One region of the Marinobacter sp. KMM 10035 genome, then DNA from elsewhere that is predicted to be linked to it. Evidence: predicted binding sites of a transcription regulator. Region 1 holds the regulator's gene; each other region holds the start of a gene.
What was found. The regulator FliA, encoded in region 1, starts transcription of late flagellar genes. The targets are predictions, from matches to a motif close to CTAAAGTTTNNNNNNNNNNNGCCGNTAA.

Region 1 (10,259 bases):
AAAACACCGTCGCGAAGAAATCGCCCAAGAGGCGGATTTCTACGGCTCCATGGACGGTGCCTCGAAGTTTGTTAAAGGTGATGCGGTTGCCGGTTTGCTGATTCTTGCAATCAACATTATTGGCGGTGTTGCCATTGGCATGATTCAGCATGGCCTCGATTTCGGGCTTGCAATGGAACGCTACGCCTTGCTCACCATTGGTGACGGCCTGGTTGCCCAGATTCCATCACTGCTGCTCTCTACCTCGGCCGCCATTATGGTTACCCGTGTTACCTCCAGCCAGGATATGGGCGGGCAGATTCTTCAACAGATGTTCAGTGCGCCGAAAGCTTTGGCGATTGCAGCTGGCATTCTGATTTTGCTTGGTTTGATTCCCGGCATGCCGCACGTGGCTTTCCTGGGGCTTGGGGGGCTTGCTGCTGCGAGCGCCTGGTATATCTGGAAAAAAGACAGTCAAACAGTGGAAGAGGGGGGAATGTTCCCCAGTCGCGGGGGCGCGGGTGCTGTGTCCGGCTTTGGTGGGCGAGACTTGCCGCTGACTGGCGATGTGGGTGGTGATCCAGGGCGTCAGTTACCGGCGCCGGGCGAAACCCGTGAGCTGGGTTGGGACGACGTAGCTACGGTTGATATTGTCGGGCTGGAGGTGGGTTACCGCCTGATTCCGTTGGTCGATAGAACCCAGGGCGGTCAGTTGCTTAGCCGTATAAAAGGCGTGCGTAAAAAACTGTCTCAGGATTTGGGGTTCCTGATGCCCTCCGTGCATATTCGCGACAACCTGGATCTGATGCCGAACGTTTACCGCATCACGTTGATGGGAGTAACCATCGCGGAGGCGGATATCCACCCTGATCGCGAACTGGCGATCGATCCGGGTCAGGTGTTCGGAAAAATCGAAGGTATAGAGGGAAAGGATCCTGCTTTTGGTCTGGATGCGAGCTGGATTGAGCCTGAAAAGAAAGATCAGGCGCAGACGCTTGGTTACACAGTGGTGGATGCCAGTACGGTTGTTGCAACCCATCTGAATCAGGTTCTGCAAAAGCATGCCCACGAACTGTTGGGGCACGAAGAAGTGCAGAAGTGGCTGGATCAGCTCGAAAAGGCCTCGCCCAAGCTGGCAGAGGAGCTGGTGCCGACCACTGTGTCTATCAGCCTCCTGCTGAAAGTTCTGCAGAACCTCCTCAAAGAAGAAGTCCCCATCCGGGATATGCGTTCCATTGCTGAATCCATGGTGAACGTGCATCCAAAGAGCCAGGATCCAAAATTATTGACCACGGTGGCGCGTCAGTCTCTGCGCAGGATGATTATCCAAAGCATCTGTGGCAACGACTCGGAGATACCGGTAATTACCTTGGATCCGGATTTGGAACAGTTATTGCTTAAGTCTGTTCAGCAGAGTCAACAATCTGGCGGGTTGGAAGATATAGGCCTGGTTCTGGAACCGAATATGGTGGAGAAGCTGCAACGCTCATTACAAGACAGCGTGCAGCGCCAGGAGATGCTGGGTAAGCCCGCCATCCTGCTGGTATCCGGGCCCTTGCGGCCAGTGCTCGCAAAGTTTGCCAGTTACGGTGTGGAGCGGCTGCATGTGCTCTCCTACCAGGAAATACCGGATAACAAACAAATAACGATCGTGGCGTCCGTGGGCCAATAGGCTGGCGGATGAAAGAACGGGCAGCTCAGAGAGAGTGTGGCCGGTGGAGGATGCAATATCATGAAAGTTAAACGTTTTTTTGCCAAAAGCATGGCCGAGGCGCTAAAGCAGGTTAGCGAGCAAATGGGGCCTGATGCTGTCATCCTTTCCAATCGCCGTGTAGACGGTGGCGTCGAGATCGTCACTGCGCTGGACTACGACGAGAATATGGCGCGCCAGAGTTTGGGCGCCGAGGCCAGTGAGGCGACCAATGGCGCCCGCCTTGCAGAAATGCAGGCAGAGCGACATCGCCGGTTGGAGGATGAGCTGAGCCGTTCCCGTTCCCGTATTCGCGACGTGCGTGAAAGTCGCGCCGCGCGAGGTCAGGGCTATGCTGAAGCGTCATTTGCAGAGCTGCACGGGGGTGCGAGTGACGATTTTTCAGAGCCGCTGAGCCAAAGTCCCGCTAATACAAACTATTCCGATGAGCTTGCGCGCATGCGTGCGGAAATCAGCTCGTTGCGGGATCTAATGAGTGGCCAGCCTGGTGAGCCGCAGAAACCCGGTATCAATGCGGTTCAGCAGCGGCTTGCAGAACGACTCCAGGAATTTGGTCTTGGTACGGACCTGGCAGGCTCGCTCTCCCGTCGCCACAAAGGCGGCAAGCTGGAAGACGGATGGAAGCAGTCACTTAAAATGCTCGTTGCGGGCGTACGCACACCCAATCAGGAATGGCTTGACGAAGGCGGTGTATACGCATTGGTTGGCCCTACAGGTTCTGGAAAAACAACCACCATAGGTAAGCTTGCAGCGCGTTACGTGCTGAAACACGGTGCCGATTCAATCGCTCTGGTTACGACAGATAGATACCGGGTTGCGGCCCATGAACAGCTTTTCGTATTTGGCCGTATATTGAATGTGCCGGTGCGAGTGGTGGATGAAAGCAACACCCTTGACGATATTCTTGATGAGCTGTCAGATCGGCACCTGGTGTTGATTGATACAGCGGGTCTAACCAGCACAGATAGAGGGTATCAAGAGCAGTTGGCAGAGTTGGCCCGTAGTCATCATAAGGTCCGGACACACCTGGTGGTTTCTGCAACTAGCCAGCCGCGCATTATGAAATCCGTCTGGCATTGCTATAAGATGGCAGGTCTTACAGGCTGTGTGATGACCAAGATTGACGAGGCCCTGACTCTGGGCGAATCTTTGGGCTTTGTGATGGAAACCGGGTTGCCGGTTGCCTACTACACAGATGGACAAAAAATCCCGGGGGATCTGCATCATGCTGAAGCAGTTCCACTTGTTCGTTTAGGCGTTGAGCGCCTGAAATTGCTTCAGCAGCAGGCAGCGGCAGAGACGTTGCCTGGCACAGAGCGCCCGCGGGAAATTGCGTGAGGCTCTGAAGTTCCGAGTTGTATCCGGCTATGAACCATATCCGGTTAATCCTGGCGAGAGATTATAAACAGTATGAGCAAAGCACATCCGGTACAGGTGATCGCGGTTTCCGGCGGCAAGGGCGGGGTCGGCAAGAGCAATATTTCAGTTAATCTTGGCATCGCTCTGGCTCAAAAAGGCAGGCGCGTTGTGTTGCTCGATGCCGATCTGGGCCTGGGAAATCTTGATGTGCTGCTCGGGGTAACCGCCAATCGTACCTTGCAGGATGTTTTGGCAGGAGAATGTGACCTCCGGGACGTTCTGGTAAATGGCCCTGGCGGGGTGAAGATTGTACCGGCATCTTCCGGAACTCAGCGCATGACTCAGCTCAGTCCCATGGAACACGCGGGCCTGATTAACGCATTCAGCGAGCTGGGCGATCAAATTGATGTGCTTATTGTGGATACAGCGGCCGGGATTTCAGAGTCTGTTGTAAGTTTTTTGCGGGCCTCGCAAGAACTGCTGTTGGTGGTGTGCGATGAGCCCACATCCATAACGGATGCCTACGCTCTGATTAAGCTGATGAACCGTGATTACGGTACTAATCGCTTCCGCATCCTTGCCAATCAGGTGAGTAGTGAGCAGGAAGGCCGCCATTTATTTGAAAAAATAACCCGGGTAACCGAACGATTTCTCGATGTGGCACTACAATATGTAGGTATGGTGCCCTACGACGAAGCTGTGAAGAAAGCCGTTCAGCGCCAGAAAGCCGTGCTGGATGCATACCCCCGAGCGAAAGCGTCGCTTGCGATCAAGGCACTGGCTGACAAGGTAGAAAGCTGGCCACTGCCTTCATCACCCCGCGGACACTTGGAGTTCTTTGTGGAGCGGCTCGTCGAAGTCTGAAACGGATCCCGTAAAAAATAAAACCGGATGCATGACATTGGCGAAAAACCTGGGAATTTATCATCAGGCTGGTGTGAAAAGTCCCTCGGACCTCATAGAAACTCACGCCCCCCTGGTAAAGAAAATCGCACTTCATCTTTTGGCTCGGCTACCGGCCTCGGTGCAGCTCGACGACCTCATGCAGGCGGGCATGATCGGGTTGTTGGAGGCCGCACAGCGCTATAGTTCGACCAAAGGCGCAACCTTTGAAACCTATGCTGGAATTCGCATCCGTGGATCCATGGTGGATGAAATTCGCAAAGGCGACTGGGTGCCGCGCTCTGTTCACCGAAACGCCCGTCGTGTCGCCCGTGCAATCAAGGCCGTAGAAGATCGAGAGGGTCGCGAAGCCCAAGACTTTGAAGTGGCCGAAGAGCTCGATATGGAGCTTTCGGAGTACCACGCCACTCTGGCCGACACCAATAGCGGACGGCTTTTTAGTCTTGATGAGCTCAATGAATCCGGTGAGCTGCCGATAGAAGAAACAGAGGCCCGGGATAATCCGCTGGATGATCTCACATCTGATTCGTTTCGCAGCAACCTGGCGGCCGAGATTGAGCTGCTTCCCGAGCGGGAAAAGCTTGTGCTGAGCCTGTATTACACGGAAGAGCTCAACCTCAAAGAGATTGGCGCTGTGTTGGGTGTCAGTGAAAGTAGAGTTAGCCAGATTCACAGTCAGGCCGCGTTGAGATTGCGTGGAAGGCTGTCCGAGTGGCGCCTTGAGGAGCACAGCTAGGCGTGGCAGGAGACTTCAGGGTTCTGATGAAGTGTAGTATTTGGTAACCGATGCTTTACAAGCGCGATAAAGATCAGACAATACATGGTTAAATCAGCGGCCTGCTACACTTTAAGCGCAAAGGTCAAAACGAATTCCGGGTCTTAATAACTGGAGGTCCCTTTGGACAAAAACATGAAAATTCTCATTGTGGATGACTTCTCCACAATGCGACGGATCATCAAAAACCTGCTCCGTGATCTGGGCTTCACCAATACTGATGAAGCGGATGACGGCAATACGGCTTTGCCCATGCTGAAAAGTGGCAAGTACGACTTTCTTGTGACGGATTGGAACATGCCGGGAATGTCTGGCTTTGATCTGCTCAAGGCCGTGCGGGCCGATGAAAACCTGAAAACCCTTCCTGTTTTGATGGTTACCGCCGAAGCCAAACGTGACCAGATTGTTGCAGCGGCTCAGGCTGGCGTAAATGGGTACGTGGTAAAACCATTTACTGCAGCCGTTCTAAAAGAAAAAATCGAGAAGATTTTTGAACGAATTCAGTAACTGGAAATTGGATGGGTCGTATGAGCGATAACAAGAAGATCCATCGGGGTCTTGAGCCAGAAGTGACCGAAAAGCTCCGGCACCAGGCAGCAGAGCTCGCCCAAAGCGTTGAGCGCGGTGATTATGCCAGCGCTATGAACCTGATCAACGAGTTAAGCGAGGTCAGGGACCAGAGTCTTTATCGTGAAGTCGGCCGTTTGACGCGAACGCTTCATGAGGCAATTCGCAACTTCCAGATAGATCCGCGCAGCCCGGAGCAGAAAGAAGTCCTGTCCCTGATGACCGATGCGTCCGACAGGCTGGCTTACGTTGTTCAAATGACTGGCCAGGCTGCCAATCGCACTATGGATCTGGTTGAAGAGAGCATGCCTCTTGCTCAAACCCTGCGCGAAGAAGCTACGTCATTGAGCCAGGAGTGGCAGCGATTGCGCCGCCGCGAAATGCAGCCCGCTGAATTCCGTGATTTGTATGGCCGTATCGACGCCTTTTTTCTGAGCGTAACCAACGATGCGGACACCCTCTATAACGGTCTTTCTGAAATTTTGCTGGCGCAGGATTTCCAGGATCTGACCGGCCAGGTGATACAGCGAGTGACCGCGTTGGTGAAGGAAGTTGAGGAGCAGATGCTCAGCCTGGTGGTTATGGCCAGCCATGTTGATCAACTTACCGGCACAGTGCACCAGATTGAAAGTGAAGAAGTCTCCGCCGAACAGGGTGTGGGACCTCAGATGAAGGCAGAAGAGCGCGAAGATGTAGTCTCGGGACAAACTGACGTAGACGATCTGTTATCCAGTCTCGGTTTCTGAACAGAAGAGGTTAACCCATGGCGTTTGATGCCGATGATGAGATCCTGCAAGACTTCCTGGTGGAGGCTGGGGAGATCCTTGAGAAGCTGTCGGAACAGCTTGTTGATCTTGAGCAACATCCAGACGACAGCAATTTGCTCAACGCCATTTTCCGTGGATTCCACACCGTAAAAGGCGGTGCAGGCTTTCTGCAGTTGGATGCTCTGGTGAACTGTTGCCACTCCGCTGAGAACGTGTTCGATATTTTGCGCAATCATAAGCGCGCGGTGGATTCCGAGCTGATGGATGTTGTGCTGGAAGCTTTGGACCATGTGAATGCCATGTTCGAGCAGGTGCGTAACAGGGAAGAGCTGACCCCTGCGCCCGATGAATTGATTGCGGCTCTGGATGCCTTGGCACTGCCTCAAGTTACTGGCGAAGTGGTGAGCACCGAGCGAGCAGACGTTCCTGCCGCCCCTGAGAGCGATCAGGATGGTGGCGATATTACTGATGAAGAGTTCGAGCAATTGCTGGATGCGTTGCATGGCGATGCACCGGTGTCTGGTGCAGCCGATAGCTCCGCGCCTGATCAGCCCGCCGGAAGCAGCGGCTCAGGGGACGAAATTACAGATGATGAGTTTGAAGCCCTGCTGGATGAGCTGCATGGTAAGGGTAAATTTGCCGCAAAAGCAGCCGCAGCTGACGATGCTCAGGCAGCGTCAAGTGCTGCCAGCCCGGCCGTGGGCAATGATGGCGAACTGATCACTGACGACGAATTTGAAAAACTGCTCGACGAGCTGCATGGCAAGGGCGGAAGCCCTACCACTGGCGGCCCCGCCGAAAAGACATCACAGCCGAAAGCTGAGCCAGCAAAAGTGCTACCTGAACAGGTGCCTGAGACGAAGCCAGCTGCTCCAGCACCTGCCGGTAAAGCGGCCCCTCCCAGAGATTCAGCACCAGTGGCCGAAACCACTGTGCGTGTCGACACCAAGCGTCTCGACGACATCATGAACATGGTGGGCGAATTGGTGCTGGTGCGAAATCGACTTCAGAGGCTGGGCTCCGACAGTGAAGACGAGCACATGCACAAGGCTGTATCCAGCCTTGATGTGGTGACCACAGATCTTCAGGCTGCAGTGATGCAGACTCGCATGCAGCCAATCAAAAAAGTTTTCGGTCGCTTCCCGCGGGTTGTTCGTGACCTGGCCCGGGGCATGAAAAAAGAAGTGAATCTGGTGATGATTGGCGAAGAGACCGATCTCGACAAAAACCTTGTTGAAGCCCTGTCGGACCCGCTCGTTCACCTGGTACGGAATTCTGTTGACCATGGTATTGAAACGCCGGATGTTCGTGAAAAGGCGGGTAAGCCGCGGCAAGGCACGGTCACCCTCTCTGCTGAACAGGAAGGCGACCATATCCTCCTGTCTATCGATGATGATGGTGCAGGTATGGACCCGGAAGTACTGCGCCGCAAAGCGGTGGAAAAAGGGATTTACGATCAGGACGCTGCCGATCGCCTCACGGATACAGAGTGTTTTAACCTGATTTTTGCCGCCGGGTTTTCCACCAAGGAGCAGATTTCTGACGTGTCCGGGCGCGGCGTGGGCATGGATGTGGTGAAAACCAAAATAAATCAGCTCAATGGCCAGCTCAGCATTGTTTCAGCTTTAGGCAAGGGTTCTCGCATTATCATTAAAGTGCCCCTGACTTTGGCGATTATGCCAACCCTGATGATCAAACTTGGTGATCAGTCTTTTGCTCTGCCGCTGGTGAATGTGGTGGAGATATTCCATTTGAATCTGACTCGCACCAATGTTGTAGATGGTCGTGAGTGTGTTGTTGTACGGGACAAGGTGTTTCCGCTTTTCCATATAAAGCGCTGGTTGGTGAAAGGGTCTGCTGGCGTAACGGGCCCTGAAAGCGGGCACGTGGTAATCGTTGCCATGGGCACCAACAAGGTTGGTTTTGTTGTTGACCAGCTCGTCGGTCAGGAAGAGGTGGTTATCAAGCCTCTCGGGCGAGGGTTACAGGGCACACCGGGTATGGCAGGAGCCACAATTACCGGTGATGGCCGTATTGCGCTGATTATCGATGTTCCTAGCTTGCTGCAGCACTACAGCTGAGTTGTTTACAGGCAGCGCAAAGCTTTATGGATCAAAGCATTTTGGTAGGAGAAACGGATGACAGTTTCTGTCCTGGTCGTTGATGATTCAGGGTTTTTTCGCAAGCGACTAACAGAGATACTCACCTCGTCGGGCCAGATCCGTGTGGTGGGCGTGGCAGCCAACGGCCGGGAAGGTGTTGAGTTGGCGGGATCGCTGCGCCCGGATGTTATTACCATGGATTACGAAATGCCGATTATGGACGGTATTTCGGCGGTGCGGGAAATCATGCAAAAGCACCCGATACCGGTGCTCATGTTTTCTTCACTCACCTACGAAGGCGCCAGAATTACACTGGACGCCCTGGAAGCCGGTGCGGTTGATTTCTTGCCCAAAAACTTCGAGGAAATCGCGCGGGATGGCAGCCAGCTGCAAAAAATTCTGATTGATCGCGTACTTGATGTTGCGCGCAGTCGACCAGCCAGCAGGGCACAGCCAGCTTCGCCTTCTCCCAGGGCACCTCAACAATCTGCACCTGCCGCACCTACCAGGCCTGCAACGTCAGGGCGCTCTGTGGTGCCCAGACGCCAGGCTGTTCAGCCAACGCAAGATGACACGCCCAAGCGCACTGCGCGAAAGAGCCCGGCACGACAATTCGCTGTTGTGGGTATTGGTACTTCAACCGGCGGGCCAGTGGCGCTGCAGCGTGTGCTTTCGGCTTTGCCGGCCGGTTTCCCGTCGCCGATTGTTCTGGTGCAGCACATGCCTGCAAGCTTTACGCCGGCCTTTGCTGAGCGCCTCAACAAGCTGTGCAAGATTGAAGTCCGGCAGGCAGAAGACGGCGATATCCTTCACCCTGGATTGGCTCTGCTTGCCCCCGGCGGCAAACAGATGATGATTGAAAACCGGGGTGGTCAGCCCCGGGTTCGTATTCTGCCGGGCGACGAGCGCCTGAACTACCGGCCCTGTGTGGACGTTACCTTTGGGTCCCTTGCCCGCGCATTCCCCGGGAAAACGCTAGGCGTTATCCTTACGGGAATGGGGTCTGACGGGAAAGAGGGGTGCCGAATGATGAAGCAAAGCGGCTCACCCATCTGGTCTCAGGATGAAAGATCGTCTGTCATTTATGGTATGCCCATGGCGGTTGCTAAAGCAGGCTTGAGTGATGAGGTTTTATCGTTGGAGGAAATAGGGCCCAGATTGCTTGAGGGCGTTTGCTGATGGATATACTCAGCCTGCTCGGTGTCGTTCTGGCTTTTGCTGCTATTCTTGGCGGCAACCTGCTTGAAGGCGGAGCACTGAGCTCACTGTTTAATGGCCCGGCTGCCATTATTGTGATTGGTGGCACCTTGGCCGCGACCATTCTCCAGACCTCCTGGCCGGTTCTGAAACGGGCTGCTGCCCAAGCACGCTGGGTGTTTGTTCCCCCGTTTATCAGCATTGAAGACGGAATTGGCAAGGTAATCGATTGGAGCGTGAAGGCCAGAAAACAAGGACTTTTAGGGCTTGAAGGTTTAGCGGAAAATGAGCCGGAAACCTTTGCTCGCAAAGGCCTTCAGTTGTTGGTAGATGGTGCTGAAACCGAAACAATCCGCAGCATCATGGAGATAGATCTCGATTGCCGCGAGCAGCGAAATCTTGAATCTGCTCGAGTGTTTGAGGCCATGGGTGGTTATTCACCGACCATCGGTATTATTGGCGCTGTCATGGGGTTGATACAGGTGATGACCAACCTCGAAGACCCGGCGTCCCTGGGCAGCGGAATTGCCACTGCCTTTGTAGCAACCATCTATGGCGTGGCACTGGCCAACCTGCTGTTTTTCCCGGTTGCCAATAAGCTGCGCGGGCTGGTCAAGGAACGTTCACGGTACGAAGATATGATGATCGATGGTCTCATTGCCATTGCAGAGGGTGAGAACCCCAAATCCATTGAATTGCGGCTGCGGGGCTTCCTGCAGTAAGCAAAACCGGTTCCTAATATGCGGCGTCGCAGGCAACCTCAGGATGATTTGCACAACAAAGAGCGTTGGCTGATTTCCTATGCGGATTTCATAACGCTGTTGTTTGCTTTTTTTGTAGTGATGTACTCGGTCTCATCGGTGAATGAGGGTAAGTACAAGGTACTGTCTGAGACACTT
Region 2 (10,259 bases), on a different contig from region 1:
ATTTCAACCCGGGCCACCTCGTTTTCACCGTTAAGTGCCCAACGGAACTCCGGCATGTCATCGTTCACACTGCCGCCATTTTCAGGCGTGAGCAGACTGGCGGTGCGAGCTTGCAGATAGACCTCTAGGGGTACGATTCCGGGCATACCGGCCATCCCTTGCGGATCAAGTGCCGCTAGATGCACAACATACTGACCGTTATCCAGGCGGCTGATGTCGAAACGGTTTCCGCCGACTTCACGGCTTTCGACCCAGCGTCCGCTTTCTGTTTCGAATATATCCAGGCGATACTTGGCAGTTTGGCCTGATTTCCAGGTCATTTCAGCCGGGAGTTGTTTGAGCACCGGTGGGAGCGGGTTAATTTCGGGGGCTGCTGGCATCCTCCGTATGTTCAGTTTGCTGCTGCTATTGCTGGCAACCGTTGCGCTGTAGCCTGCAGGAATTTGATGAGACCGATTAGGGGCCCCAAACTCAACAACGCCCTCGGTTACCTGCAAACGGGTGCCTTCCGGTCCGGTTTGTAGCGAAAATGCGGTACCACGTACGGCCGCCACGGCAGAAGGCGTTTCGATTTCGAAGCGAGCGCCACCTTCAATGACCGGCTTTACCCGAGTGTGCACTTCTCCATGGTTTAATCTAAGCCGTGTATCAACCATGCCGGATTTACCGTACTGGGTTAACTGGTTGAATATCAGCCTGGAATCCGGGGAGATGCGCACTTCTGAGCCATCTGCCAGTGCAATGGTTGCGGCGCCAGCGGCGGAAAGAACTTCATCGCCTACCCGTATAAGCGCGTCTTTTGTCAGCGGCTTTTTACGGCCATCAATGCCGGATATCAGCTGAACGCTGCCAGAAACCGAGGTGACACGTGCGGGATTAGGTTGTCTTTTCAGCCAGGATAAGGGAATGCGTATGCGATCGCCCTCTCCAAGCATGGCGGCGTTTTCGATAGCGTTGTATTGAAGCAGTCGGCCTGCGCTGTGGCTTTTAATCAGAAGATCGCTGGCAACTTCTGTAAAACTCTCGCCTGCTTTCAGAGTATAAAGCCACTCAGGCACGGTTTGGCTGGAGGAATTCGCGATGGTTGTTGCTGAGCCACGTGTGAGTGAAAGTTCTGCGCTCACAGGGGCGCCTAATGCCAGTAAAGCCAGCACCAGAAATGCTTTAGTGAGAAAAGGCACAGGGTATTCAATCATTCTTCAGTGGTTGCCTCAGCTTTCATAGCTTCAAGGCGATAACCGCGTTGGTAAATTGTTTTGATGCGGAACCCGTTTTCCGGATTCAAACCCAATCTGCGCCTTAGACGGCTCATGTGAGTGTCTACCGTTCGCGTATTGATGTCTCGCGCCAAGCCCCAAACACGCTCCAGAAGAACTTCACGGGTGAGCAGGCGGCCCTGGTTCTGAAAAAGGAACAGTGTCAGGTCGAAATCTTTGTCGGTCAGGGTCAGCTCTTCACCATGAAGGGCAATGGTTCTGTGCTGCGTATTGACGTCAAAAGGCCCATATACCAGCACTTCCTTTTCACTGTCTGGATTGGCGCGGCGTGCCAAGGCGTTAATGCGAGCCACTAATTCCGCAGCCCGTGCGGGCTTTGCAATAAAATCGTCTGCGCCAGCATCCAGAGCTTCAACAATATCGGCTTCGCTGTCGCGCTGGGTGAGAAACACCACGGGAATTGGCCAGTTAATTTGTGCTCTTATGCTTTTGAGCACGTCGATGCCAGTCATGTCGGGAATCTGCCAGTCCAGAATCATCAGATCATAGCTGCGGTGCAGCGCTGCGCTGATGAAGCTTTGGCCTGTAGGAAAGCTGTCGCAGTCGTGCCCGTGCTCAGACAAAATAGACTGTATGTGCTGCGCCTGTTCTTGTTGGTCTTCAAGCAGAGCGATGCGCATTACGCTTCTCCCGGGATAAGTGGTGTTGTATCAGTCAATTATCACAAATTGCAGCAATGTATTCAGTGTCGTTATGTAGCCTTGCGTAAAGGAATTGCAGGCTTTCCGTTGTTGTCGTCTACCGTTTGTCGGCAGGCAGGAAAATTACTGCAGCCCCAGAACCAGCCTTTTTTACCTTTCCTCCTGACCAGGGGCGAAAAACAGTGGGAGCAGGGTACGGGTTTTTGCCCGGTACCGTCTTGCGGAGTCGCATCTTCAATCGGGCGCGTGCCTCGGCAGTCCGGGTACCGAGTACAGGCAAAGAAGCGACCAAATTTTCCATCTCTCTCGGCCATTGGCGTGCGACATTTTGGGCAGTTGGGTGCTTTGGATTTGGAGTCTGAACCAGGCGCATCCACCTTGGTGCCAATGAAGCGGCGTATCTCGGCCTTCAGCGTGTCCAGGAACTTTCGGGGGTCGTCCTCGCCCCTGCGGATACTTTCCAGTGTTGCTTCCCAGACAGCAGTTCTGTCCGGTGTGCTGACCGATTGTGGCAGTGCGCTGATCAGCGTTTTACCTTTGTCGGTGGCGCGAATATGTCGGCTATCCCGACACAGGTAGTCCCGTTTGAACAGAGTGTCGATTATGTTCGCTCGAGTTGCTTCAGTGCCCAATCCGTCAGTTTCTCGCAGGGTTTTGCGGAGTTCGGGGTCGGTTACAAATCGAGCAATGTTCGTCATCGCCGAGAGCAACGTGGCATCGGTAAAATACTGGGGGGGCTTGGTCTTCCGCTGGAGTACGGTGCTGTTTTCGCAGAATACGGGTTCGCCTTGGCTCAGGCGTGGCAGCGGTGCTTTGGCGGGGTCCTTTTTATTCTCCCGGAGTTTTAGCTCCAGAACTTTCCAGCCGGGTTCAAGCACGGCTGTTTCTGATGCGCGGAATCGGTGTTCTGATACTCGCACAGTAAGTTGGCCTTCGCGGTGTATGGTATCGGCAAAGAACTGCATCAAATAGTAGCTGCTGATAAGCCCATAGATCTTCTGTTCGCCGTCACTAAGTTTGCCGTTGGGTGCCGTGCGACTGGTTGGAATAATGGCGTGGTGGGCATCAACCTTTTTATCGTTCCACGCGGCTGTTCTGCGGCTGAAGTCGGCTTTGGTACAGGCATCTGCAAGATCAGGCGAGATTCGGGCAATAGCACCGGTGACTTGCTCGCGCTGGGCAAAGTGGCCTTCTGGCAGGTATCGGGAGTCTGATCGGGGGTAGGTGATCAACTGGTGCCGCTCGTAAAGACTCTGCGCTGTGTCCAGCACATCCTTGGCCCCCATGCGGAACAGGCGCCCCGCCTCAATTTGCAGAGCCGAGAGAGATAAGGGCAGGGGCGGTGTTTCTGAACGGTCGCGGAAGCGGGATTCCAATATGGAGCCTGGCCGGTTGTGAATACTGGCGGCAATCTGCTCGGCGGTGGCGCGATCCAATAGGCGGTTTTCTTCGTCCAGATGATCCTGGAATTGTTCGTCCGGCAGCCATTTGGCGGTGAACGGCCGTTGGTCTGCCTCTTCTTCCTGGGCTTTGAATCGTGCCTCAATGGGGAAGTAGGGCTTGGGTTCGAAGTTCTCGATGGTGTTATCGCGCTCCACCACCAGACCCAGCACCGGAGTTTGTACCCGGCCCACGGAGTAGACGCCTTTTTGGCCCTGCTGCTGGTAGTTCAGGGTGTAAAAACGGGTAAGGTTGATGCCGTAGAGCCAGTCGGCTCGCTGCCGGGCGAGGGCCGAGTGGGACAGCCTGCGAAATTCCAGGTTGTCTCTGGGGTGCTGTATGGCTTTGGCCACTGCTGCAGGTGTCAGATCGTTGATGAGTATGCGTTTTACGGGGGCCTGGGTTCCGAAATAGCGTATTACCTCATCAACCAGCAGTTGGCCTTCTCTGTCAGGGTCTCCGGCATGAACGATCGATTTCGCTTGCCGAATCAGGGACTCCAGTACGTTGAGTTGCTGGCGCACGCTGTCTTTTGGGGTTAGCTGCCATTTGTCCGGGAACATGGGGAGGTCGTGCTGGCGCCACGTTTTCCACGCCGGGTTGTAACTTGCCGGCTCGGCGGGTTCCAACAGGTGGCCGATGCACCAGCTCACGGTCGCAGCCTCATTGCCTTTGCCACAGCGAATCCAGCCCTGGCCTTTTTGGTAGGGGCCGGGGAGGGCGGCGGCAATGGCTCTGCCGAGGCTGGGTTTTTCAGCTATGTAGAGAAGCATGTTTGGGTATGGTTTTGTCTGGATTTGGGGTGGTGGGGAATGTGGCGGTTTGGGTGTTGGGTGTCAAGGTTCGGGGGCTGCTTGTTCTGTAGTAGACTGTTTGCTCTGGAGGTGGCGGCTGCGGGCGTCGGCTTCCCAAAAGACGCCGTGAACCCATCCATGGGGGCTTGGTGTTGCCATCCCTGGCAACACACACTTTTGGGAAGCCGACGCCCACAGCCGCTTCAGGCTCAGAGATATCGCCACTACATACAGAGCGAACTGTGGAGTTAATAAGTAATGAAAATGCAGAATGCAATTGAAGCCAAGCTGAATGAGGCGTTTAGCGCCAGCATTCTTCAGGTGGAGAACGAGAGTCACAAGCACAGCGTGCCGCCTAATTCGGAGACGCACTTCAAGGTGACCATGGTGTCGCCAACGTTTGCAGGGCAGATGAAGGTTAAGCGGCATCAGACTATTTATCAGCTGCTTTCTGAAGAGTTGCAAATGGCCGGTGGCGTGCATGCGCTGGCGTTGCATCTATACTCTCCTGAAGAGTGGGATGCATCCGGGCAGGTTGCGCCCAGTTCGCCAAATTGTATGGGCGGTTCCAAGGCGGATTCTTAATCGGCGGCTTCAGGCGCTAAATATCACAATGGAGGGCTTTCATGAGCCAGTTTTTTCAGATTCATCCGGAAAATCCTCAAAAGCGGTTGATCAAGCAGGCGGTTGAGATTCTTCGTGGTGGGGGTGTGATTGTGTACCCTACCGACTCCGGGTATGCCCTTGGGTGCCATTTGGGTGAGAAACCGGCGGCAGACAAGATAAAGCGCATTCGAAAGCTGGACGATAAGCATAACTTCACATTGGTGTGCCGGGATCTGTCGGATATCGGTGTGTATGCCAAGGTGGATAACACCCAGTACCGGTTGCTGAAAACCTTCACGCCCGGTCCTTATACCTTTATTTTGGATGCAACGAGTGAGGTGCCAAGGCGCCTGCTGAACCCGAAGCGTCGCACGATTGGTGTGCGGGTTCCTGATAATGCGATTGTCCGGGATCTCTTGGGTGAGCTTGGCGAGCCTATTATGAGCAGCACGTTGATTTTACCGGGTGAGTCTGACCCCATGACAGACCCCTACGATATACGGGATACGCTGCAGCACGAGCTTGATTTGATTATCGATGGCGGCTTCTGTGGCATGGAGCCAACCACCGTGGTGAACTTTACCGGTGAAGTGCCGGAGGTTACCCGGGTGGGCAAGGGCGATCCGACACCGTTTGAACAGTAGGGCTCAGGCTCGGGTGTTCAGGTTGAAGGCGTAAGCGCCCCGGTTGGCTGCAACGTTAAATTGGTCAGTCGGAGCGGAGCGCCGCAGGGTGTCGTAGCGGTGCACGAGATCCTGCAGGCCGTTGAACTGCTGGTTTTCGCTGATCAGCGTATCCAGCAGTGAATTATTAACGCCGTAGGCCTGGTTGAGCTTCAAAGCATTGTCCATAAAGTGCAGCGTCGGCTCGTTTTGGCTTAGCCGGCTGAAGGCATCCGCAAAGTTTTTGTTAACGTTCAAATCCTTCTCAATTTGGCTGCGGGTTTCCTCTGTCAGGTTCCCGCCTACCTCAATTTTACCGCTATCGTTTTTGTTGACGCTGATTGCCAACGACGGATTCAAGTTGTATTCGGCAAGTTTGTGCCGCAGGGTTTCCCTGACGAAGGCAAGATCCTGCCCTACTGTCTGCTTGTAGTCCGACAGTGGCAACTTCTGTGATTTAAGCTTGCCCGCATCAGCCAATAGGTCTCCTGAAGGCGTGAAACGGTCGTCCCCAGGGCCGGAAGGTTGTAATGCCTCAGCGCTGGCTGCGCCCTTGGCGTTCTGTTCAGCGGGCCCGTTTGCCGCAGGGCGGTTTTCCAGTGTTTGCTGAAAGCGGGTGCTTGCCTGGATAAGTGATGTCAGCAGTGACATGGCATCTATTCCTCCACTGGCTCGCACAAGCGCGCCAGAAAATTATCGTCTGTTTTATATCGGATGCACATTTCGGGCCAGCCAATGAAATATGAGCGATTCTGATCTGAGTCAGTAACTATTTGACGTATATCTATAAAGTTAACCGTCCTTTAGCCGTCAACCACATAGAATGTTTGAAAGCGCCAGATAAAGCCTGGTGTTCATTGTTCTTTCGATCGGGTCACTATGAAAAACCAATATTCCATTCGATTTCTGCTGCTCGCTGCGCTGGCAGCCGCTTTTTCACTTATCCTCGTTTTTACTGTGCTCTATAGCGCCAATGCCCAGCGCGACCATATGGAAGAGTTCAGTCACAAATATGTGGATGGCCTTGCCAAGTCCTATTTTGACGGGCTGAACACCATGATGGTGACTGGCACGATCAGCAACCGCGAGGTGCTTCGGGACAAAGTGATGGCGCCCGAGGATGTGCTGGACGTGAGGGTGATTCGTAGTGACCAACTCAATCGGATGTTCGGTAAGGGTACTCAGGCCGAGCAGAAGCGTGACCCCGATGACAGAAAAGCGCTGGCTGGCCAACGGATTGAGCTCTACTCAAGCAATGAAAACGGGCGTGTTTACACGCTAATTGATCCGGTGATTGCGCAGTCAGACTACCAGGGTGTGGACTGCCTGGGTTGTCATCAGGCCCAAGAAGGCGACGTACTGGGTGCGATTCGTGTGGATTATTCTCTTGCTGAGAGTGACGACAGTTTGCGGCAGCAGTTGCTAACCAGTGGTGGCATGCAGGTTGTGATCTTTGTTGTCGTGTTTTTCCTGACCGGGCTGGCATTGAATCGACTGGTCTTCTCGCGCTTGCGCCGACTTCAGATGAGTATGGATGAGATTTCCCGAAATTCCGATCTCACCATTGCACTTGATGTATCACGAAATGATGAAATCGGGACGGTCTCCCTTGCGTTTAATCGTATGATGGCAAAAATCCGTGAAAGCATGAATACGGTTATGGATAACGCCGAGCAGGTTGAGCAGGCAGCGCGAAGCATTGCTGAAAAAGCACAAACTACGGGCCGTGAAGTCACAGCTCAAAAAGACAATACGGATCAGGTTGCCAGCGCAACCACCGAGATGGCGTCATCTGCTGTTCAGGTGCGGGAAAATGCCAACCATACAGCTCGAAAGTCGGCAGAAACGGCGGAGTCTGCGAACAGCGGTGAGCAGCTCGCACGCACTGCGGTAGAAGGCATTGAGGCGTTGAATACGGAAGTCCAGAGTGGTGCAAAACGAATCGGGGACCTGAATCAACGTACCAGCCAGATGGCGAAGATGCTGGAAGAAATCTCCAACATAGCTGAGCAGACCAACCTGCTGGCGCTGAATGCCGCCATTGAAGCTGCCAGAGCGGGTGAGCAGGGCCGTGGTTTCTCAGTGGTTGCAGATGAGGTTCGGGCACTTGCCTCACGGACACAGGTTTCCACAGAGGAAATTCGCAAAACGATTCACTCCCTGCAAAGCGAAGTGACGGAATGTGTGGAGACCATGAGCGACGCCTCGGATATGGCAGGGCATCAGGTGGATGCGATTCTGAAGGTGGAATCTGAGCTGCAAAGCATTGCGTCGGCGGTTCGCGAAATTACGTCACTTAATCAGGAAATGGAAAGTGCGGCGAACGAGCAGAGTGATGTGTCAGAAATTATCAACCAGAACGTGATTGAAATCAGTCGTTCAGCCGAGCAGGCAGCAACCGATGTTCAGGAAACCGCAGGTATTGCAGGTGATTTGCTGGTGATGGCAGAAGCGCTCAGACAAACCATTGAGCAGTTCCGGTTGGTGAGGAAAGACAGCTAACGGGGCGAGCTTTTCAGGACGCCCCCGCAAACGGTTACCCGGCGATTAGCCCTCTCGGGTAACCTCAATGATCTTAAGATGAATGTTGTTGCGACCCCGGATTGGCCACTCGATGGAATCGCCCACAGCAAGTCCAAGCAAAGCTGAGCCAGCCGGTGCCAGTATAGAGATCTTGCCTTCTCCAGTGCCTACTTCGTGAGGATAGACCAGCGTCAGCTCCTGCTCCTGCCCGCTATCTGCATTCTGAAAACGCACCCTTGAATTCATGGTCACCACGTGAGCGGGCATGTCTGCCAGCGGCACCAGTGTGGCGCGGCTCAGCTCATCATCCAGGCCATCTGCCACATCCGAGTCGCCCTGTTTTTCGATCAAGGTGGTCAAGCGGTTGAAATCTTCTTCAGCAACCAGAACTTCCGGCATATCAGCCATAGTTATCTCCAAAAAATATAATTAGTAATTCAAAATTTCAGGATTCAGGCGCCGAACCCGGCGTTTCTAAAGCGGATTCAGCGAGAAAAGAGAAAAGCGGGCAACACACCAGCAGTGCCAACCTGACGGCGGACGCTTAAATGGTAGGAAGGAATGATCTCTGAGAATAATGATCTCACAGGCTCACCAAGTGTGTTGTCTGTATAAATAAAGAAAAAGCGGGAACTTGGCCGCTTTGGTCAATTTATAAGCTTTTGTCGGGTTCCACAAGTAGGCTTGCAGAAAACGTAAGAAATAAAGCGCATAACGCCAGATTTGTTAGACTCATACCATAGACGATTCATTCACAAACTGCATCAGGCAAGGAACCCAGGCCCCATGTCCAAATTGTTTCCTTCTATCGACCCCGACGGGCTATTGGAATATTCCGTGGTATTCAATGATCGTTCACTGAACCATATGTCTGCGCCATTCCAGCAAGCAATGCGGGATATTTCCTCCACTCTGCGGCAAGTGTATAACGCCAGGGGCGCTGTAATCGTGCCTGGTGGCGGTAGTTTTGGTATGGAAGCCGTGGCTCGCCAGTTTGCCAACGACGAGCGCTGCCTGGTAATTCGCAATGGCTGGTTCAGCTATCGATGGACGCAAATACTGGAAGCAGGCCGAATCACTGATCGCGTTACCGTACTTCAAGCACAACCGTTGGACGATTCGCCTCAGGCCGCCTACGCGCCAGTGCCGGCGGAGGAAGTTGCGCAGCGTATCCGGGCAGAAAAACCCGCCGTTGTGTTTGTACCGCACGTGGAAACTGCCGCCGGTATTGTACTGCCCGACGACTACCTGACCATCATTGGTGAAGCCGTAAAAGAGGTTAACGGCCTGTTTGTACTGGATTGCGTAGCCTCTGGTGCCCTATGGGTTGATACCACGGCCTGTGGCGTGGATGTGCTCATCACTGCGCCTCAAAAAGGCTGGAGCGCTTCACCCTGCGCCGCGTTGATTACGTTGAGTGAACGCGCCATTGCCCGAATGGAAGAAACCACCAGCAGTAGCTTTGCGGGGGATTTGCGCAAATGGTCGCAGATTATGCAGGCCTATGAATCCGGTAATCATGCATATCATGCCACCATGCCGACAGACACCCTGGTTGTTCTCCGCGATGCCATGCTCGAAACACTGAAAGCCGGCCCTGAGTTGCTTTACCGGCGACAGGAAGAACTTGGCAGGCAGGTGCGCGAACTGTTTTACAGTGCTGGCTTCAAAAGCGTTGCGGCCCCGGGCTTTGAATCGCCCAGTGTGGTGGTTCTGCATACCGACAACCTCAATATTCACAACACTAGCTTGTTCCGTGAACAGGGCCTGCAGATAGCAGCCGGTGTGCCAATGATGTGTGGCGAACCCGAGAGCTTCCGTACCTTCCGTATGGGCTTGTTTGGGTTGGAAAAGCTGAACAATGTAGATCGATCAGTAGAAAACCTGAGAGTGGCTTTGGCGGCCGTTCAAGGCTGAGTGTGCAAAACGTTTTAGAACTCAATGAACTTTGGGCTGCCTATTGCGGCCCCGTGAACAAGGGGAATGCCTGTGTCTTTGCCAATTATCAGAAAATATCGAGTAAAGCATCTGCGTAGTGCACTGGTTCCAAACAGAAGGTGCCGTGGAATATCACAATCCATAGTGAGTTGCCTTGCGCTTGCCTTGGTGTTTGTGACGGGCGCGGTTTCTGCACAAGAGCCGGTGGTGGTGTCATCGAAAATCGACACAGAAGGCAGCGTTCTCGGCCAGATGATCCTGCAGCGCCTGGAGAGTGCGAACATTGCGGTAGAGAATCGTCTACAACTTGGCAGCACCAGTATCGTGCGTAGTGCAATCAAGGCCGGAGAGATTGATCTGTACCCTGAGTACACAGGC
Region 3 (10,259 bases), on a different contig from region 1:
AGTATTGCCGAACTGGAGCCTTTCGGGCCAGAAGCGCTTGCGGGGCTGGACACCATGGATGTTGTCGCGCTTGATGATCTGGACCGGATAGCCGGTAAAGCAGACTGGGAAGAGGCGGTTTTTCACCTTTATAACCGCCTGCACGACGGTGGGCGTATGCTCGTTGTCAGTCTCTCTGAGGTCCCTGCCTCCTTGCCCTTTGTATTGCCAGATCTGGTCTCTCGGTTGCATCACGGTGTTACGGTGCAGCTTGGGATTTACCGTGATGATGACCGGTTAAGAATACTCATGGCCCGTGCAGAACAGCGCGGGCTAACAATGACGGACGACGTTGCAGGCTTTATTATGCGCCGTGCTCCACGGCGTCTCGGAGAATTGTTGAGCATTCTTGATACCCTCGATGAAAATTCCCTGCAAGCACAGCGACGTCTCACTATTCCGTTCGTGAAAACGGTCATGCAGTGGTGAGTCAAAGGCTCAGGCATAACCAAACACAAAAACAGCAATCAAACGATAAGACGCTGAGTAGAGCGCCAGATGGAGAAATGACATGAGACGGGTAGTATTCAACCAAAAAGGTGGAGTCGGAAAATCCAGTATTACCTGCAACCTGGCAGCGATCAGCGCGGCACGAGGCAAGCGCACGCTGGTTGTTGATCTGGACCCCCAAGGTAACTCAACGCATTATCTCTTAGGCAAACCTGCGAGCGAGCTCAAAGATACGGTTGCAGACATGCTGGAACAAACGGTGGCCTTCAAGGTATTCAACCGGCGTCCGGAGGAATTTGTTCACGCGTCGCCGTTCCGAAACCTTTATGTGTTGCCCTCCAGCCCGGAGTTGGATTTTCTTGAGCGCAAGCTGGAAGCGAAGCATAAGATTTACAAGCTGCGGGAAGCCCTCAAAAAGCTGGGTGAGTCCTTCGACGAAATCTACATCGACACGGCACCGGCTCTGAACTTCTACACCCGTTCGGCACTTATCGCGGCTCAGCGCTGCCTGATTCCATTCGATTGTGATGATTTTTCTCGTCAGGCGCTATACAACATTCTCAATGAAATTAGAGATCTGCAGGAAGATCATAACGAAGAGCTGGTGGTGGAAGGTATTGTCGCCAACCAGTTCCAGCCCAGGGCCAGCCTGCCCAAGAAGCTGGTAAAAGAGCTGATCGAAGAAGGATTGCCAGTGCTGCCCGTACGCTTGTCAGCGTCTGTAAAAATGAAAGAGTCTCACCAGTGTCGGCAGCCGCTTATTCACATGGCTCCAAAGCACGCCCTCACAAAGCAGTTTGAAGATCTGTATCGCGTATTGAGTGGCGAGACCGTAGAGCTGGAACCTTTGGCGGATTGAGGAGGGGTTATGGCCGGCACCGGTGACGTGACAGGGCAGGTGGCAGATTGCCTTCTTGGAATTGAAATAGAGCTGCGCAAACTTGACATGTGGGCGGTTGAACGCCCGCCAGCAGAGGCATTCGACAGCACTGAGCCCTTCTGCATCGACACACTGGCACTTACACAGTGGATTCAATTTGTATTTCTTGAGCGCATGAAGTTCATAGTTGAAAACGGCCACCCTCTGCCCAGGGTGTCTGGCATTGCGCCCATGGCAGAAGAGTACTTTCGTGGCCTTCCTGAATCAGGGCAGGGGTTGATACAGGAGCTTGAAGCAGTTGATCAGCTACTTTCAGGTAGCTGATCACTGTGCTTGCATGCTGAGCTGCCCGGTTCAGTCCAGGCGCATGGATAGGTCAGTTGCTTTGACGTCTTTGGTCAGCGCGCCAATGGAAATATAGTCGACACCGGTCTCTGCAATAGGAACCAATGTGTCTGTATTGATGCCTCCCGAAGCTTCCAGTTTTGCCCGCCCTCCGGTCATGGCGACGGCTGTGCGCAGATCTTCCATGGAAAACTCATCCAACATGATGATGTCAGCGCCCGCGTTGAGTGCCTGCTCCAACTCGGTCAGATTCTCAGTTTCCACTTCTACGGGTTTGCCTGGGGCGATTCTGTGGGCTGCCTCAATGGCGGCAGCAATGGAACCGCAGGCGGAAATGTGGTTTTCTTTGATCAGAAATGCATCCCAAAGCCCCAAGCGGTGATTGTGGCAGCCGCCGCAGGTTACCGCGTATTTCTGGGCAAGTCGCAACCCGGGCAGTGTCTTCCGGGTATCCAGAAGGCGAACACCGGTATGCGCCACACGCTCAGCGTAGCCTGCACAGTTTGTTGCAACCCCTGAAAGCGTTTGCAGCCAGTTCAATGCGGCCCTCTCAGCAGTTAAAAGGCTCCGGGCAGTGCCCTTCATTCGGAACAGAACCTGGTTGGGCGAGGCGGGTTCACCATCCTTGATTAGCCACTCCAGAGTGACCGAGCTGTCCACCTGACGGAACACTTCATTCACCCATTCGCGCCCTGCGATGTGGGCCCGCTCCCGGGTAATAACATGACCTGTAGCCTGCTTCTCCAGTGGGATAAGTTGAGCTGTAATATCGCCATCGCCGATATCTTCTCGCAGGCTCGCTGCGACGGATTCAATTCGTGACTGGCGTAGGCGTTCGGTGAAATTCATGGTGATACATCCGCTTGTGTCTGGGGCCAAAGTGTTCTGAACGAGTTAAGGAGCACGATTCTATAGACCGCTAGCGGTTTCGCCAAATTCTGCCAAGATTGTGATCTGGGTCCGCTCTACACAAAAGGTGACAATTTCTGACACAAGGTGACGCAACTAACTCGTATGATATGTAATCCGAGTAGTTTCTTAGCGATGCTCAGGCGTTTCACGCACCTTGGCTGAGGGGTAATCAATGAAGCAGGAAAACAAGGTTGTCAATTTTTCCGGGCAGAAATCGTTTTCACGGTTTGATCTGCCGCCGGCCCTTGTTCGTCTGCGTGATTCGTCTGGCCAGTCTTTGAAAGGTGTGCTCGAACGTTTTTTCGAGCGTGCTGACGACTCCTTGTTCGAGCTTGCGGATCGCGCCGGCTCCAACATGGATCAGACAGTCTATTTTGATGCTATGCGCGAATTGCGGCTGCGCCGCAAAGCCATGGTCGTTTCAATGCTGCAGTACGTTAGCCAGGCTTTTAACGATATTGGCAAGTTCCGGCCCCGACAGGCCGCAGGTGCGCTTGATGAAGTTGATCGCGATTCCCTGAGTCTGCTGGAGCATTCAGACCTGGAGCAGCAGGTAGCGATTGATAACCTGATCAATAAGCTGCGAAATCAATATCAGGCCCCTATCCAGCTTTTGTCTTTGCGGGTGAACCATCTGGTGAAGGGGGTGGATCTCTCCGGCAGTCAGATGCCTCTCAGTCCCGAGGTGATCTGTGGCGGTATCGCAGAAGCTTGTGCTGATCTGGATATCGATATACGTGCAAAACTTGTTGTTCTTAAACTGTTTGACCGTTTGCTGGCGGATACGCTCGGTGATTTCTATCAGGAAGCCAACCGCACGCTGGTTTCAGAAGGTGTTCTTCCGGATGTAAAGCGTCCACCAGCCCGTTCCGCCGGTGCCAGGTCTGCGACCTCCGCCCCGGTGCCGCCAAGCTCAAGGCAGCAAGGTGCGAGTGAAGGGTCGGGTGAGGTCGATGGTGGCCAGTATTACAGTCATGACCAGATCCAGGGCGGTGCTTCCTATGCAACGTTTTCCGAATTGAGCGCGCTCCTGCATCAAAGAGGTGCATCCCAGGCCATGTTAGAGCCGGACAAGGCTGATGAAGCCTACCTGGATACTGATGGGTTGTTGGCTCGTCTCAGCGAGGCACAGACATCGTTCGCGCAGTGGGAAGGCGGTGATGTAGCTTCTCTCGATCAGAGGCTTCAGCCTGTTCTCAGGGCGGCTAGTGGCGAGAAAGCGAACATTGGGCAGGTAGACAATGATGTCATAAACCTGGTCTCCATGTTGTTTGACTTTATTCTGGAAGATCGGCAATTGCACCCGGTTATGAAGGCGCTCATAGGGCGCTTGCAGATACCCGTTCTCAAGGTTGCCCTGAGCGACAAAAACTTTTTTAACCGTGGTGGGCACCCGGTACGAAAATTATTGAACGAACTGGCGCTATCTGCCATTGGTTGGAGTGAGAAGCGAGCAGGCCAGCGCGATCCGCTGCACGAAAAGATCGAAACGGTGGTGGACCGGGTGTTGAGTGAATTCACCAACAATGTTTCACTTTTTGATGAGCTCTTGAAGGATTTTTGCCACTTCACGGACCTTGATCGCCGCCGTCGGGAACTGGTTGAGCAACGCTTGCGCGATGCGGAGGAAGGTCGGGCGCGGCAGGAGCAGGCGTCGAAGGTTGCTGAAACACTGATTCAGCAGCATACGGCTGGCAGGGATATTCCTGAGCCTGTGCTCGAAATGCTCACAGAAGCATGGGCAAAGTACCTGCAGTGGGTGGTATTGCGGGAGGGGGAAGACAGTGAGCGCTGGGCAGACGCAAAAGAGCTGACTGGCCACCTTGTGTGGAGTGTGGATCCTCAGCCTGTAGAGAGCTCCACCCGAAGCGACTTGCTTCGCGCAATCCCGGCTATTGTGGATGATTTCCGCAGGGCGCTTCAGGAAATTTCCTGGGATCCGTTTGCAACAGATACCGCGGTAAGAGATCTCGAACTGGCGCACGTGGACGTGTTTCAGCGTTTGGCAACGGCCCCGTCGCGGCCAGTAGCGGCGGTGGAAGATGAAGAACCACTGATTGAAACGTTTGTAGTGCCAGAGACCGAAGCTACACCGCCGGACACCGGAACGAAGGCTGAGGCGAATATACAGCAGCAACCTGAAGTGGTGGAGTCACTAGTCGAAGCGTCCCCTGAGTCGGTTGGGGAAGATATTCCGGAACGGTGGCTGATCAGGGCAGACGGCCTTCGCGTTGGCGCCTGGGTTGAGCTTACCCGCGAGGAAACCAGGCTTCGTTGCAAGCTGGCTGCCGTTATCAGAGCCACCGGCAAGTACATTTTCGTTAACCGCAGCGGTGCCAAAGTGGCGGAGTATCATCGCCAGGAGTTGGCAGCCGCAATGGCCGCTGGCTCGGTATGCATGCTTGACGATGGGCTTATCTTCGACAGAGCACTGGAATCCATCATCGACAATCTGCGCAACACTCGCAAAGATTGATCCGTGGTAACAGGTGTTACTTTGTGATTCAATCAGATCACAGTGTAATGCTCTGATAATAATGGATTCATCTTGCCCCATTCAGCCTCCGATCATGTTAGTAGGGCCAATTACGGCGAAAACATAGAGGCGCTTCGCCAAACGGGGCGCCTTGAAGGCGCTCGCTGGTGTCCTTCGCCGAATTACGGCCCTCGCCCGGAAAGCGCGACCATAAACCTTCTGGTGGTGCACAGTATCAGTTTGCCGCCCGGCGAGTTTGGTGGCCCCTACATTGAAGACTTCTTCACCAATAGCCTGAATCCGGAGTTGCATCCTTACTTCGCAACCATTGCGCAGATGCGCGTGTCGGCCCACGTACTGATTCGCAGGGATGGCAGCCTGGTTCAGTTTGTCAGCCTGCTTGAAAGGGCTTGGCATGCGGGCCGATCCAGTTTTCAGGGTGTAGAAGAGTGCAACGACTTCTCTATTGGAGTTGAGCTTGAAGGTGCAGACGATGTTCCTTACACGCTCAAGCAATATCGGGCGCTGGCAGAGCTCTCGGTAGTTATTTGTTCTGCCTGGCCGGATATCACCGGCAACCGTATTACTGGCCACAGTGATATTGCACCTGGTCGCAAAACGGACCCTGGGCCGGCATTTGATTGGCAACACTTTCGGACGTCTCTACAGGCAGCTCAAACTGGAAAGAGCAGTGCCGAACAGCCACCTGAAGGAGCGGTTTAGATGATTCTGGTGGTATTTCTCATTGCGTATCTGGTTCGGAGACGGCTTGATAGCCTGAATGCGATTTCCGGGGACGAGCTTTGGCGGCGTTGGTTTCGCCAAGGTGCTGTTGTTAAAGCGGGTCGTGAATCAGAGCTTGTGACTGGTCTTGTTCTGATCACTGTACCTGCGCTGCTGGCGGCTTTGAGCATTTATGCTTTTGAGCTACATGGTTGGCGGCTTGCTGCCTATCCGCTGGAAACTCTAGTGCTTGTGCTGATGATGGGCTCGCCGGGCTGGCGGCAAGCGCTTGAGCCCTACGCGGAAGCTTGGCGTAAGGGTGACATGCAAGCTGCATGGCATCTTATACAGGAGCGCCTGCCTGCCAACGAGCGTGGTGCTGCGGTATCACCTGAGATCATGCACCTTGCCTTGTGCAAAGCGTTGATGCTGGCCGTATTTCAGCGGTTCTTCCTTGTGGCTTTCTGGTATGTAGTGGGCGGCATTGGCTTGGCCATTTTTGTACGTGGGCTTGTGGCTCTGTCAGAACAGTGGCCACAGGCAGCGGCGAGACCGCGGTACATGAAAGTATGTGAATGGTTTAACTGGATACCGGTGAGGTTGCTTTCAATAACCTTTGGGATTGCCGGTGACTTGTCGGGCTGGTTGAGTGAATCCAGAGCTGCGATGGCGGGTATTACGAAAAAGACGTCAGAGATCCTCATGATTTCCGCGAATGGGTCGTTAACCGGGTATGCACTTGATCCAGCCCGCTTTTCCCGGATTCATGCGGACGAATGGTCCAGTTTTGGCGGTCGCAGTTTGAGTGCGGTAAGAGACTTGCTCAGCCGGAGCATGCTGGTGTGGATTTGTGCGCTTGCGTTACTGGTGATTGCAGGGGTTGTTTGAACCTTAGTTTGGTAATAAATAGTTACTCAAGTTTTTTCGAATTTGGGCGATAATAAAAACAGAACATGCATTCATTTGTTTGCGTCTCAAAGAGAGGGTCGATGTGAAGCAACTCATTAATCCCGCAGTAGCACTGATGAACCGGCTGCCGATGCTGTATAAGTTCAGCCTTATCAGTATTTTGTTCCTCTTACCGATTGGTGGGTTGTCCTGGCTTGTCATGACGGAACTCAACCGCTCAGTTGCAACCACAACACGGGGCGTTGAGGGTCTTGAACAGCTCCGCCAGATTGACCGACTTGTAGACGCAGCTATTGATTATCGGGACTACCGCGCACCCGGAGTCGCCAAGGATGAAGGCAGTCTAAAGGCTCTCTCCGACCAAACTGCCACCGAAATAAATTCCATTCTTGATGCCCTGACTGCAGAGCCACGTTCCTTTGATACGTCTGGAGCCTGGGCTGAGCAAGTGGAGGCGCTCAAAGCAGAGTGGCAGAGCGTTCGTGGGGATGATAACTATCAGACCAACTTCGACCCTCAGTTCAAATATTTTCAGGAGTTTGTTCAGAAAGCGTTGGCCTTGATTCCTGCGACTATAGAGACGTCGGGGTTGGGCCAGGGTGCCTCAAGGGAAAACCTGCTTATTCTCGGCCTTATCCGTGAAACCCTTCCCGATGCACGAAGCGAACTGGGTCGGGCGCGCTCCTATGGTTTGTTCGCGCTTGTTGATGGCCAGTTAGGTTACGCCCTTAGCGAAAACCTGAATGAAATCTACGATGCTTTGACTAACCGTAGTTCCTTGCTTTCGCCAGCCTTGACCCTCGCGGCAGATGCGTCTCCAACCCTTACGGCTTTGGCGGGAACAGCATTGAATCGCGTTGATAAGAGTCTTTTGAACGCCCGTGAATTGCTTGAGGTGAATGTCATTGCGCCAATGCGGCTGGAGATGGCTTGGGCGGAATACGATTCCCGGATTTCTGCAGAGTTGGAAGGTTATGTTGAGCTGAAAGATGCTGCGTTTGATGTGGTGGCCGCCAACTTGGGAGCCAGGCTGGAGCAGGAGGTGAGTCAGCGCCGTCTCATTGTAGTGGCACTGATTGTTGTGCTGCTGTTTGTTGTGTACCTCTATGTCGGCTTCTTTATGTCTGTCCGTACTGCGATAAACCGCTTCAGCGAAGCGGCTCGCAAGGTTGCTGCTGGTGATATGACGACCCGGATTTCGCTGGATAATCGCGATGAACTTGGCGAGTTGACCGGTGAGTTCAACAATATGACGGATCGCATAGCTGAACTGATTCGCTCTGTTGGCCAAACAACGCACGAGGTCGATCAGCAGGCTGCGCGCGTGAAGGATACAGCGGCCGCCAACAGTGAAGCGGTAGCCCGGCAGATGGCCGAGAGCGGTCAGATCAATGAAGCCATGAGCCAGATGGTAGAGGCGGTGAGTGAAGTCACTGAAAGCGCCCACCGGGTTGCTGACAGCGCTACCGCCGCAGAGCAAGATACGGAAACCGGCCGCGGCGTTGTTTCCGATACCGTTGCAACCATCAATCGCCTGGCAACGGAGATTTCCAGTGCGGTGGATGTGATCAACCGGGTAAGCGAGGACAGCAATAACATCAGTCAGGTTTTGGTGGAAATCAAAGCCATTGCTGAGCAGACCAACCTATTGGCCTTGAACGCTGCCATCGAAGCAGCACGTGCCGGCGAGCAAGGGCGTGGGTTTGCGGTGGTTGCAGATGAGGTTCGCTCTCTGTCCCAGCGCACGCATAAGTCCACTGAAGAGATTGAAGGCATGATTTCACGGCTTCAAAGTGGCGTAAAAGATGCCGTAGCGGCCATGACCAATAGCCGTGATGTTACTCAGACAACCGTTCAGAAGTCGGGAGAGGTTACTGAGGCGCTAAGCAGAATTGCCAAGGGTATTTCGGTGATTGTGGACATGAGCCACCAGATTGCCCAGGCTGCTGAAGAACAGTCTGCGGTTTCCAAAGATGTGAACTCCAGTGTTGCCCACATTGGCGAGCTGGGTGCATCGACTGCCGCGAACGCTGAAGAAACTCTGGCTTCTTCCCAGGAGATGTCTGATTTGACGGCGTCTTTGCAGAGGCTTGTTGAGGCGTTTAAGGTTTGAGTTCTTTAGACGGCCAAGTGGGGCGCTGAGACTCCGGAAACACGCTGTGAATACGTCCGTGTACGCTTGGCTTCGCCATCCATGGCTACGCACAGTTTCCGGAGTCTCAGCGCCCCACTTGGCCTGGTTTTGGAGCAAGCCGTCTCGCATTTTTAAGCCTTGGTGAACGCTACATGCCAGATTTTTTCTGGTCCCACAGAATCTCTTCAGCGCCTTCCCTGCGCGCTAACACCCTTGAAGCTACAAACAACAGATCGGATAAACGGTTCAAGTACTGGCGCCCCAGTGGATTGATGGAATCCTCGTGACTGAGGGCTACCACTACACGCTCTGCTCTGCGGCAAACGGCGCGGGCCAGGTGGCATTGAGCTGCAGCTGGGCTTCCGCCTGGCAGGATGAAGTTCTTCAGAGGCGGCAAGGGCTCGTTCAGTTCATCTAGCAGAGTTTCCAGCCAGCTAATGTGATCTTCAGTGATTGCTTTGCTTCCGGGAATCGCAAACTCGCCACCCAGGTCAAAAAGGTGATGTTGAATGCGGCGCATGGATTCCAGCATGTCATCGTCACTATCCAGAGTTTCGATCAGCAGGCCGATATGGCAATTCAACTCATCGGCCATGCCCATTGCCTCAACACGCTGAGCGTTTTTGGCAATACGATTACCATCGGCCAGGCCGGTAGTGCCGTCGTCACCTGTGCGGGTGTAGATCTTGGAAAGGCGGTTGCCCATGATGTTGCTCCTGGTAGTTTAAGCTGATTGGCTAAAAGCCTTATAGACCTTGTACTCGTTCGGTCAGCATTTGGTTTACCGGCGTGGCAATGCTATGGCGCCTTCCGCATTGCACTAGATAGCCGTTGATATAGTCAATCTCTGTTTTACGACCCGCTAAAATATCCGCGCGCATGGAAGACGTATTGCTGGCGGTGTTTCTCGCCACAGTTTCTATACGCTCCCGAAGAACCTCTGGTGCAACGGCTTCTGAGGTCTCAGCTGCCAACAAAACAGATATCTCCGAGCAAAGCCCATCAATGTTCTGCTGATAAAGAGGTGAGCTCAGAATGTCTCCATTAGGGCAGTCGAGCAGGGCCGTAAACGGATTTATCCCGGCATTCACTACCAGCTTCTGCCAAAGCCGCTGCAGAATGTTCTCCTCTGCATGAACCCGCAAGCCGGTTTCAGCTAGTTGCTGAACAACACTCGCGGTGTGGTCAACGGCACTAGCCGTAAGCGCGCCCACCCAGGTATCACCAGTTCCGGCATGGACCAGAACATCCGGGGAAGGGCGATTCGCTCCTTCGGTAGTGCTGGCTGCCAAAATCGACCGCTTCGGCCAGCGCTCGGCAACTGCTTGTTGGCTGCCTAATCCGTTCTGAAACAAAACAACTGGTGTGCCAACCGGAATCCGAGGCAGCCA

Region 2: a site for FliA is predicted at 6,207-6,234, ahead of AADB16_RS13575 (methyl-accepting chemotaxis protein). Genes of this name have one in related genera too.
Region 3: a site for FliA is predicted at 6,739-6,766, ahead of AADB16_RS13005 (methyl-accepting chemotaxis protein). Genes of this name have one in related genera too.

What each region holds. Positions count from the first base shown of each region.
Region 1 is NZ_JBBVMG010000001.1:1,925,533-1,935,791, forward strand. Features, by position in the region: gene flhA (flagellar biosynthesis protein FlhA) at 1-1,651, shown strand, start outside; gene flhF (flagellar biosynthesis protein FlhF) at 1,712-3,028, shown strand; gene AADB16_RS08670 (MinD/ParA family protein) at 3,101-3,913, shown strand; gene AADB16_RS08675 (RNA polymerase sigma factor FliA) at 3,945-4,688, shown strand; gene cheY (chemotaxis response regulator CheY) at 4,851-5,234, shown strand; gene AADB16_RS08685 (protein phosphatase CheZ) at 5,255-6,040, shown strand; gene AADB16_RS08690 (chemotaxis protein CheA) at 6,058-8,142, shown strand; gene AADB16_RS08695 (protein-glutamate methylesterase/protein-glutamine glutaminase) at 8,200-9,342, shown strand; gene AADB16_RS08700 (flagellar motor protein) at 9,342-10,082, shown strand; gene motD (flagellar motor protein MotD) at 10,101-10,259, shown strand, end outside.
Region 2 is NZ_JBBVMG010000002.1:353,804-364,062, reverse strand. Features, by position in the region: gene AADB16_RS13605 (FecR domain-containing protein) at 1-1,196, opposite strand, end outside; gene AADB16_RS13600 (response regulator transcription factor) at 1,193-1,897, opposite strand; gene AADB16_RS13595 (DNA topoisomerase 3) at 1,969-4,131, opposite strand; gene AADB16_RS13590 (BolA family protein) at 4,411-4,737, shown strand; gene AADB16_RS13585 (L-threonylcarbamoyladenylate synthase) at 4,779-5,402, shown strand; gene AADB16_RS13580 (hypothetical protein) at 5,406-6,071, opposite strand; gene AADB16_RS13575 (methyl-accepting chemotaxis protein) at 6,300-7,922, shown strand; gene rnk (nucleoside diphosphate kinase regulator) at 7,968-8,351, opposite strand; gene AADB16_RS13565 (aminotransferase class V-fold PLP-dependent enzyme) at 8,730-9,860, shown strand; gene AADB16_RS13560 (ABC transporter substrate-binding protein) at 10,026-10,259, shown strand, end outside.
Region 3 is NZ_JBBVMG010000002.1:224,913-235,171, reverse strand. Features, by position in the region: gene hda (DnaA regulatory inactivator Hda) at 1-468, shown strand, start outside; gene AADB16_RS13035 (ParA family protein) at 551-1,348, shown strand; gene AADB16_RS13030 (YqcC family protein) at 1,358-1,693, shown strand; gene nadC (carboxylating nicotinate-nucleotide diphosphorylase) at 1,724-2,563, opposite strand; gene AADB16_RS13020 (DUF1631 domain-containing protein) at 2,799-5,102, shown strand; gene ampD (1,6-anhydro-N-acetylmuramyl-L-alanine amidase AmpD) at 5,175-5,825, shown strand; gene ampE (regulatory signaling modulator protein AmpE) at 5,826-6,713, shown strand; gene AADB16_RS13005 (methyl-accepting chemotaxis protein) at 6,817-8,847, shown strand; gene AADB16_RS13000 (cob(I)yrinic acid a,c-diamide adenosyltransferase) at 9,017-9,574, opposite strand; gene AADB16_RS12995 (ketopantoate reductase family protein) at 9,615-10,259, opposite strand, start outside.